3 regions of the Streptomyces sp. NPDC051636 genome follow, and region 2 is predicted to be linked to each of the others. Evidence: riboswitches for the same ligand, from Rfam matches in the RefSeq annotation. Region 2 holds a riboswitch; each other region holds the start of a gene.

Region 1 (3,232 bases), on a different contig from region 2:
CACGGCGGGCGCGAGCGCCGGGAGCGTGACCCTGCACCAGGCTCTCGCCGGCGAGGCGCCGAGCATCCGCGCGGCCTCCTCCTGGCGCGGGTCGAGCTGCCCCCACAGCCCGCCCACCGTCCGTACGACGACCGCGTAGTTGAAGAAGACGTGCGCGAGCAGGATCGCCCACACGGTGGTGTCCAGCCGTACGCCCCACAGCTCGTCGAGCAGCCCGCCGCGCCCCACCAGCGCCAGGAACGCCGTGCCGACGACGACCGTGGGCAGTACGAAGGGCACCGTGACCACCGCCCTCAGGACCTGCTTGCCGGGGAAGTCGAGGCGGGCGAAGACGTACGCGCCGGGCAGCGCGACGAGCAGGGTGAGCGCGGTGGAGGCGAGGGCCTGCCAGGTGGTGAACCACAGGACATGCCGGATGTCGGACTGGGCGAGCACGTCCCAGACCCGCCCGAACCGCCAGGCGCCGCCGGCCTTCAGTCCCCGGGCCACGATCGCGGCGACGGGGTAGGCGAAGAAGACGGCGAAGAACGCGACGGGCCCGGCCATCAGGGCGAGCCGCGCCGCGTTTCCCGTACGGCTTCTCGTACCGCCCTTGCGGGGGGCTACTTCAGTACGAGCGACGTCCACGACTTGACCCACTGATCACGATTGGCGGCGATCCTGTCGGGGGCCATGGTCTCGGGGTCCTTGGCGGCCGGCCCGTACTCGGTGAACTCGGCGGGCACCTTCGCGCCCTGGACCACCGGGTAGACGAACATGTTGAGCGGCATGTCCTCCTGGAACTCCTTGGAGACGAGGAAGTCGATGAACGCCTTGCCGCCCTTGGTGTTCCCCGCGTTGCTCAGCAGCCCGGCGAACTCGATCTGCCGGAAGCAGGTGCCGTACGCGACCCCGGTGGGCGCCGTGCTCGGCTTCGGGTCGGCGAAGACGACCTCGGCGGGCGGCGAGGAGGCGTACGACACGACGAGCGGGCGGTCGCCCTTGGCCTTCTTGCCGCCGGCCGACCCGGAGAACTCCTCGTCGTACGCCTGCTCCCAGCCGTCGACGACCTTCACTCCGTTGGCCTTCAGCTTCTTCCAGTAGTCCTGCCAGCTGCCGTCGCCGTACTTCGCCGCGGTGCCGAGCAGGAAGCCCAGGCCGGGCGAGGAGGTGGAGGCGTTCTCGGTGACGAGGAGGTTCTTGTACTCCGGCTTGACCAGGTCGTCGAAGGACTGCGGCGGGTTCAGCCTGTGCTTGCTGAAGTACGCCTTGTCGTAGTTGACGCAGATGTCGCCGTAGTCGACCGGGGTGACCCGGTGCCCGCTCTTGTCGAGCCGGTACGCGGCGCCGACCGTGTCCAGGCCCTTGGCCTCGTACGACTGGAACAACCCGTTGTCGAGGGCGCGGGACAGCAGGGTGTTGTCGACGCCGAAGAAGACGTCGCCCTGCGGGTTGTCCTTGGTCAGAATGGCCTTGTTGACGGCCTGGCCGGCGTCGCCGTCCTTGAGGACCTTGACCGTGTAGCCGGAGGACTTCTCGAAGTCCTTGAGCACGTTCTTCGAGACGGCCCACGAGTCGTGGCTGACAAGGGTGACGGTCTTGGAGTCCGCCGAGTCCGTCGAGTCCTTCGCGTGGGTCGACCCGCACGCGGACAGCGTGACCAGGCCGAGCGTGATCGCCGCGGCCACGAACGTCTTGTTGTTCACAGATTCCTCCTGGGATGACCAGGAAGAGACGCGGCCCTGCCCGGGAGACCTTTCGCGGAATCCCGGGCAGGGCGCAACAGCTCGAGTGATGACCGAACTTCCTACCCAGAATGACCTGGGCGAGGTTCAGAGGGTCTGCGGCCTTGGTGCCGCACTCTCAGCGCTGTGGCGCTCCCCTGTCGGAATGTGCAGATGCATGGCTTGTATGAAGTTGTACTGACGGGCTCAGACTACCGCTCGGTGGCCGCCAGCTGACCACAGGCTCCGTCGATCTCCTGCCCGCGGGTGTCCCGGATGGTGACGGGCACGCCGTGGGCGGCGATCGCCTCGACGAAGGCCTTCTCGTCCTCCGGCCGGGAGGCGGTCCACTTCGACCCCGGCGTCGGGTTCAGCGGGATGAGGTTGACGTGCACGGGCCTTCCCTTGAGCAGCCGCCCGAGCCGGTCGCCGCGCCAGGCCTGGTCGTTGATGTCCCGGATCAGCGCGTACTCGATGGACAGCCGCCGGCCGGACCTCGCGGTGTACTCGAACCCGGCGTCCAGCACCTCGCGCACCTTCCAGCGCGTGTTCACCGGCACCAGGGTGTCGCGCAGCTCGTCGTCGGGCGCGTGCAGCGAGATGGCGAGGCGGCACTTGAAGCCCTCGTCGGCGAACCGGTGGATCGCCGGGACGAGCCCGACGGTGGACACGGTGATCCCGCGCTGCGACAACCCGAGCCCGTCCGGCTCCGGGTCGGTCAGGGCGCGGATGGCGCCGACGACCCGCTTGTAGTTGGCGAGGGGCTCGCCCATGCCCATGAAGACGATGTTGGACAGCCGCGCCGGCCCGCCGGGGACCTCGCCGTCCCGCAGGGCCCGCATGCCGTCCACGATCTGGTGCACGATCTCCGCGGTGGACAGGTTCCGGTCCAGACCGGCCTGCCCGGTCGCGCAGAACGGGCAGTTCATCCCGCACCCCGCCTGCGAGCTGATGCACATCGTCACCCGGTCCGGATACCGCATCAGCACCGACTCGACGAGCGTCCCGTCGAACAACCGCCACAGCGTCTTGCGGGTGGTCCCCTCGTCGGTCGACAGATGCCGCACGACCGTCATCAGCTCCGGGAACAGCGCCTCCCGCAGCTTGGCCCGCGAACCGGCGGGGATGTCGGTCCACTGCTCCGGTTCGTGCGCGTACCGCGCGAAGTAGTGCTGCGAGAGCTGCTTGGCGCGAAACGGCTTCTCACCGGCCGCGGCGACGGCTTCCTTGCGCTCGGCGGGCGTGAGGTCGGCGAGGTGCCGCGGGGGCGTCTTGGCTCCGCGGGGGGCGACGAAAGTGAGTTCTCCGGGCTTGGGCATGGTGGTACCAGTGTCGCAGATCGACTTCGGTGACCTGCGGCTGCCGGTCCGGACACCTGTCGCCGGCGGTCGTCGTCCGTCGCCACTGATTCACCTCGGACGGCCCGGAGACGGCCCGGAGAGGGCGCGGGACAACGCCTTGACCTGGCTGCGGAGGTGGGGTGTGATCACGCTATGGGTCCTGGCGATAGCGAGACGGATGCAGGCGTG
Region 2 (3,232 bases):
TTTCGACGCGGTCGCCCTCGGCCAGGGCCGTGGACGGCCACTGCGCGCGCGGGACGACGGTTTCGTTGAGCGCGGCGGCCACTCCGCGCGGCGCCGCGGTGAGGGACTTCACGAGCGTGTCGAGAGCGGTTCCCGGGGCGACCTGCCGGAGCTCCCCGTTGACGGTGATGGTGACCGAGCCGTTCATGCGGGCTGTTCCGTGCGGGCCGTGCCGAAGCGCTTCGGGGTGAAGGGGCGTGCTTCCTCCGGCAGTTCACCGGTGGTCAGCGCGTGCGCCAGGGCGTCGCCGGTGACCGGCGTGAGCAGCACGCCGTTGCGGTAGTGCCCGGTGGCCAGCAGCAGCCCGTCCAGGCCGGTCGGACCGAGCAGCGGCGCGTTGTCGGGGGAGCCGGGGCGCAGCCCGGCCCGAGTCTCGGCGAGCGGCAGCTCGGTGATGCCCGGGACCAGCTCGTGCGCGTCGCGCAGCAACTGGTAGACCCCGCCCGCGGTCACCGTGGTGTCCCAGCCCAGCTCCTCGCTGGTGGCCCCGACGACCAGCTCGCCGTTCTCCCGGGGCACCAGATAGACGTGGCTGCCGCGCACCACGGCCCGTACGGTCCGGCTCAGGAACGGCGCGTAGCGCTCGGGCACCGTCAGCCGTACCACCTGCCCCTTCACCGGCCGCACCGGCGGCAGCAGGTCCTCGGGCACGCCCGCGAGCCGCCCGCTCAGGCTCCCGGCGGCCAGCACCACCTGGCCGGCGCCCAGCTCGGTGCCGTCGGCCGTGGTGACGCCGGCGGCGCGGTCCCGTACCACGCGGAAACGCTCCGCCCACGCGCGGTGGAAGACGACGCCCGCCCGCTCGCACGCGGCGACCAGCGCTGCCGCCAGCCGGCGCGGGTCGATCTGGTGGTCGCCGTCCACCCGCAGCCCGCCGCGCACGCCCGGCGCGAGCATCGGCTCGAGCCGACGGCACTCGCGCCCGGACAGCCACTCGGACTCCAGACCCGAGCGGTGCTGCAGGGCGTGCAGTTCCCGCAGGTGGGCGCGGTCGTCGGCGTCCAGCGCGACCGCGAGCGTGCCACACCTGCGGTAGCCGAGGTCCAGGCCGGTGAGCTCGGTCAGCTCGGCCGCGAAGTCCGGATAGCGGCGGGCCGACGCCACGTTCAGGCCGAGCAGCGTCTGCTCGCCGTAGTGCAGCTCCGTGACGGCGGCCAGCATTCCGGCCGCGACCTGCGCGGCCCCGCCGCCCGGCTCGGGGTCCACCACGGCCGTGGCCAGCCCGCGCTGCGCGGCGCGCCAGGCCGTGACCAGGCCGATGATCCCGCCCCCGATGACGAGGACGTCTGACGTACGTGACGACATGGGCGTCCAGCCCCTCCCTTCGCCGGCATGACCCGGATCAGGTTCGTACGGTCGGAGGCCGCCAGCCTCCCTCTCAGCCCGGTCGTCCGGGCTCCCGCGAGTGCTTGTACCTTACAGAGCATCTCACTTGTAAGGGAGCCTCCCCTCATGGCCCGTTCGCTCGACGGAATGATCCTCGCCCCGGTCGCGGACCAGGCCCCAGGTCAGGTGGGTACGCGCACCCGGTTCACGTACCACGAGAAGGACGGCGAGATCTGGGCCGAGTACGCGGGCGGCGACGTCGTACGCGGGTATCTGGTGGGCACCCGGGACGGGGACCGGCTGGACTTCCGGTACGTGCAGCTGAAGCGGGACGGGACCACGTCCTCGGGGCACTGCCGGTCGACGGCCGTCGGCCTGCCCGACGGCCGGGTGCGGCTGGAGGAGACCTGGGAGTGGGAGTCGCAGCCGGGCTCCGGGACGAGCGTGGTGGAGAGTGTTGTGGAGCAGGCCACCGAGCACGCCCCCTGACTGACAATCAGGCAGTTGTCTATGGTGATCGGGTGAGCGAGCAGACGCGGGAACAGGGCACGTCACGGGCACGGCGCGTGGTCGTCGTCGGCGCGGGCATGGCCGGGGTGCAGACCGCGGTCGCCCTGCGCGAACAGGGCTTCCAGGGCACCGTGACGCTGATCGGCGCCGAACCCCACCAGCCGTACGACCGGCCGCCGCTGTCCAAGGCCGTGCTGCTCGGCAAGGCCGAGGGCTCCGCCTTCGACGTCGACTTCGAGGCGCTCGGCATCGAACTGCGGCTCGGGCGCGAGGTGCTGGGCGTGCGCCCCGGCGAGCACGAGCTGGACACCGAGGCCGGGCCCGTGCCGTACGACGTCCTGGTCCTGGCCACCGGCGCCGAACCGATCCGGCTGCCCGGCGCGGAGGGCGTGCCCGGCGTGCATCTGCTGCGCACCCTCGACGACGCCGAACGGCTGCGGCCCGTGCTCGCCCGGCAGCACGACATCGTGGTCGTCGGCGCGGGCTGGATCGGCGCCGAGTTCGCCACGGCCGCCCGCGAGGCGGGCTGCGCGGTGACCGTGGTGGAGGCGGCGGACCGTCCGCTCGCGGGCGCGCTGCCGCCCGAGGTGGCCGCTCCGATGGCGTCCTGGTACGCCGACAGCGGCGCCGTGCTGCGCACCCACGCGCGCGTGGAGCGGGTCGAGCCCGGCGCGGTGGTGCTCGACGACGGCTCGCGGCTGCCCGCGGGCGCCGTCGTCGTCGGCATCGGCGCCCGCCCCGCCACGGCGTGGCTGGCAGGCTCCGGCATCGAGCTCGGCGCGCAGGGCGAGGTGGTGGCCGACGAGCACCTGCGCACCTGCGTCCCGGACGTGTACGCGGTCGGCGACTGCGCCTCCTTCCCCTCCCGTCGGTACGGGGAGCGGCTGCTCGTCCACCACTGGGACAACGCCCTCCAGGGCCCGCGCACGGTCGCCGCGAACATCATCGGCGAGACTCCCGCGGTCTACGACCCGGTGCCGTACTTCTGGTCCGAGCAGTTCGGCCGCTTCGTCCAGTACGCCGGCCACCACGGCGCGGCCGACCGCACCCTCTGGCGCGGCGACCCGGCCGGCCCGGCGTGGACGGTCTGCTGGCTGAAACAGGACCGGCTGGTCGCCCTGCTCGCCGTGGGGCGCCCGAGGGACCTGGCACAGGGACGGCGGCTGATCGAGGCGGGGACACCCATGCGGCCGGACGCGCTGGCGGACCCGGCGAGACCGCTGAAGGACGCCACGGCGTAGGGCCGCGGGGCTGCCACGACCTCCCCTGCGGACCGTCCTGACTTCCTCCTGTCAGTGGCAGATGGCAGGCTAGTTCCCGTGACCGAGATTGACGCCAAGATCGATGCTCTCGTCCC
Region 3 (3,232 bases), on a different contig from region 2:
ACCCGGTTCCCGCTTGCCGCGAACTCCTTCGACTTCTGCGCCATGCCCTCCTCGATCTCGGCCTGGCCGCCACCGTGTTCGCGCCGGATGTCCTGCGAGATTTTCATACTGCAGAACTTCGGCCCGCACATGGAACAGAAGTGGGCCGTCTTGGCGGGTTCGGCCGGAAGCGTCTCGTCGTGGAACTCCCGTGCCGTGTCCGGGTCCAGGGCGAGGTTGAACTGGTCCTCCCACCGGAACTCGAAGCGCGCGTCGGACAGCGCGTCGTCCCACTCCTGCGCACCTGGGTGGCCCTTGGCGAGGTCGGCTGCGTGGGCGGCGATCTTGTAGGTGATGACGCCGGTCTTGACGTCGTCACGGTTGGGCAGGCCCAGGTGCTCCTTGGGCGTGACGTAGCAAAGCATGGCCGTGCCCCACCAGGCGATCATCGCGGCACCGATGCCGGAGGTGATGTGATCGTACGCAGGCGCGACGTCCGTGGTCAGCGGGCCGAGCGTATAGAACGGAGCTTCATCGCAGATCTCCTGCTGAAGGTCGATGTTCTCCTTGATCTTGTGCATCGGAACATGTCCCGGGCCCTCGATCATGGTCTGTACGTGGAAACGCTTCGCGATCCGGTTGAGTTCCCCGAGCGTGCGCAGTTCCGCGAACTGCGCCTCGTCGTTGGCGTCCGCGATCGAACCCGGCCTGAGGCCGTCGCCGAGCGAGTACGTGACGTCGTAGGCGGCGAGGATCTCGCAGAGCTCCTCGAAGTTCTCGTACAGGAACGACTCCTTGTGGTGCGCCAGGCACCAGGCAGCCATGATCGAGCCGCCTCGCGAGACGATGCCGGTCTTGCGGTTGGCGGTCAGCGGAACGTATGCCAAGCGCACGCCGGCGTGGACGGTCATGTAGTCCACGCCCTGCTCGGCCTGTTCGATTACTGTGTCCCTGTAGATGTCCCAGGTCAGTTCCTCGGCCTTGCCGTCTACCTTCTCCAGGGCCTGGTAGAGCGGCACGGTGCCGATGGGAACGGGGGAGTTGCGCAGCACCCACTCGCGGGTGGTGTGGATGTTGCGGCCGGTGGAGAGGTCCATGACCGTGTCGGCGCCCCACCGGGTCGCCCAGGTCATCTTCTCGACCTCCTCCTCGATGGAGGACGTCACCGCCGAGTTGCCGATGTTGGCGTTGACCTTCACCAGGAACCGCTTGCCGATGATCATCGGCTCGATCTCCGGGTGGTTGACGTTGGCGGGCAGTACGGCCCGGCCCGCCGCGATCTCCTCGCGAACGACCTCCGGAGAGACGTTCTCCCTCAGGGCCACGAACTCCATCTCGGGCGTGATCTCGCCGCGACGGGCGTAGGCGAGCTGGGTGACCGCCGTGCCGTCCCGGCCCCTGCGCGGCTGGCGCGGCCGTCCGGGGAAGACCGCGTCGAGGTTGCGCAGGCCACCCCGGGGCGAGGTGTGCTTGATCCCGTCGTCCTCGGGACGGACGGGACGACCCGCGTACTCCTCGGTGTCGCCGCGGGCGATGATCCAGCTCTCCCGCAGCGGCGGCAGGCCCCTGCGGACGTCGGTGTCGACCAGCGGATCGGTGTACGGGCCGGAGGTGTCGTACAGCGTGACCGACTGCCCGTTGGTGAGATGCACCTGACGGACCGGCACCCGCAGGTCGGGGCGCGAGCCCTCGACGTACCCCTTGTGCCAGCCGATGGACTTCCCGGCCTCCCCGTTCGACGAGCCGTTCGTCGCGTTCTGCGTGGAGGCAGGCGTGCGTGCGTCCTTGTTGGTCATGAGACCTACTCCCTACGCCGGCATTACCCGGTAACAGGTTCGGCGGTCGACGCAGCGGCATCCGTCCGTCGGCGTTTCCTGTGAAACATCACTCAAGTCAAGTGACGTTCCACGTGAAACATCGCGAAGACGGAGGTCAGCGCCCTCTCAGCCCGGTGCTCCGAGCTCCCGCGTGTGCAAAGGTGCCTCCACGCTAGCGTTATTTGTGGCGCGGTGAACAGTGGGCCTCTGCCGTTCTTGCGATGATCGGGCGGTGACCACGACGCACCAGTCTCCGTACCCGCCCCCCGAGCCGCCCCGCCGACACGGTTCCGGCGACGGCTCAGGATCCGGCCACGGTGCCGGTGACGGGCACGACCACGGGCATGGGCACGGCCCGGGCGCCGATGGCGGAGGTGGTGGCGGGCACGGACACGCGCACGGTCACAGCCACGGACCCGCCACCCCGGTCTCCAAGCACCTGCGCAAGGTCATCGCGGCGATCCTGATCCCGTTCACCGCGGCGGTCGTGGTCGGGCTCGCGGTCCTCTGGCCCGGCGGAGCCCCGTCGCACGAGCGCACCGGGGTCGGCTTCGACCGGCAGACACAGCAGGCGACGGTCACCAAGGTCGTCGAGGTCAGCTGCAAGTCGGTGAACGCCTCCGGGGACACCCCGACCGGCGACACCTCCACCGCCGAGGGGAGCTCCGCGCAGCAGGAGGCGAACGGCAGCTGCAAGAAGGCGACGGTCCGGGTCGACACCGGCAAGGACAAGGGCCGTACGTTCACCGAGATCGTGCAGCCGGACCAGTCGCGGCAGTTGCACCAGGGCGAGAAGGTCGTGGTCGCCTACGAGCCCTCGGCGCCGAGGGACCTCCAGTACTCGGTCACCGACGTCAACCGGCGCCTGCCGATGGCACTGCTCGCCGGGATCTTCGCACTCGCCGTCGTGGTCGTCGGGCGGATGCGCGGTTTCATGGCGCTGGTCGCGCTGGCCATCAGCTTCCTGGTCCTCAACTTCTTCATCCTGCCCGCGATTCTGCAAGGGTCGAACCCGCTGATCGTGGCGGTCGTCGGCTCCAGCGCCATCATGCTGATCGCGCTCTACATGTGCCACGGCCTGTCGGCCCGCACGTCGGTGGCGGTCCTCGGCACCCTGATCTCGCTGTCACTGATCGGCGTCCTCGGCAAGCTGTTCATCGGCTGGGCCGCACTCACCGGCAACACCGACGACAACACCGGTCTGATCCACGGCCTGTATCCGTCGATCGACATGAGCGGTCTGCTGCTCGCCGGCGTCATCATCGGTTCGCTCGGTGTCCTGGACGACGTGACGGTGACGCAGACGTCGGCCGTCTGGGAACTGCACGAGGCCAATCCGGCGATGGGCTGGCGCGGGCTGTACCGCGCGGGCATCCGCATCGGCCGCGACCATATCGCCTCCGTGGTCAACACACTCGTGCTGGCCTACGCGGGTG

Evidence for each region. Region 2 has a riboswitch for thiamine pyrophosphate ahead of thiO (glycine oxidase ThiO). Riboswitches for the same ligand answer to the same signal wherever they lie in the genome.
Region 1: it holds a riboswitch for thiamine pyrophosphate, as region 2 does, so the genes downstream of both, ACIBBH_RS14035 (thiamine ABC transporter substrate binding subunit) here and thiO (glycine oxidase ThiO) in region 2, are expected to answer to the same signal.
Region 3: it holds a riboswitch for thiamine pyrophosphate, as region 2 does, so the genes downstream of both, thiC (phosphomethylpyrimidine synthase ThiC) here and thiO (glycine oxidase ThiO) in region 2, are expected to answer to the same signal.

Annotation. Positions count from the first base shown of each region.
Region 1 covers NZ_JBITDA010000006.1:133,125-136,356, forward strand. Annotated here, with positions in the region: gene ACIBBH_RS14030 (ABC transporter permease) at 1-546, opposite strand, end outside; gene ACIBBH_RS14035 (thiamine ABC transporter substrate binding subunit) at 603-1,685, opposite strand; TPP riboswitch at 1,766-1,873, opposite strand; gene rlmN (23S rRNA (adenine(2503)-C(2))-methyltransferase RlmN) at 1,916-3,022, opposite strand; gene ACIBBH_RS14045 (hypothetical protein) at 3,230-3,232, shown strand, end outside.
Region 2 covers NZ_JBITDA010000001.1:340,201-343,432, forward strand. Annotated here, with positions in the region: gene thiS (sulfur carrier protein ThiS) at 1-187, opposite strand, end outside; gene thiO (glycine oxidase ThiO) at 184-1,344, opposite strand; TPP riboswitch at 1,342-1,452, opposite strand; gene ACIBBH_RS01635 (hypothetical protein) at 1,492-1,854, shown strand; gene ACIBBH_RS01640 (NAD(P)/FAD-dependent oxidoreductase) at 1,887-3,116, shown strand; gene ACIBBH_RS01645 (Rv2175c family DNA-binding protein) at 3,195-3,232, shown strand, end outside.
Region 3 covers NZ_JBITDA010000005.1:178,737-181,968, reverse strand. Annotated here, with positions in the region: gene thiC (phosphomethylpyrimidine synthase ThiC) at 1-1,775, opposite strand, end outside; TPP riboswitch at 1,768-1,957, opposite strand; gene ACIBBH_RS12455 (YibE/F family protein) at 2,029-3,232, shown strand, end outside.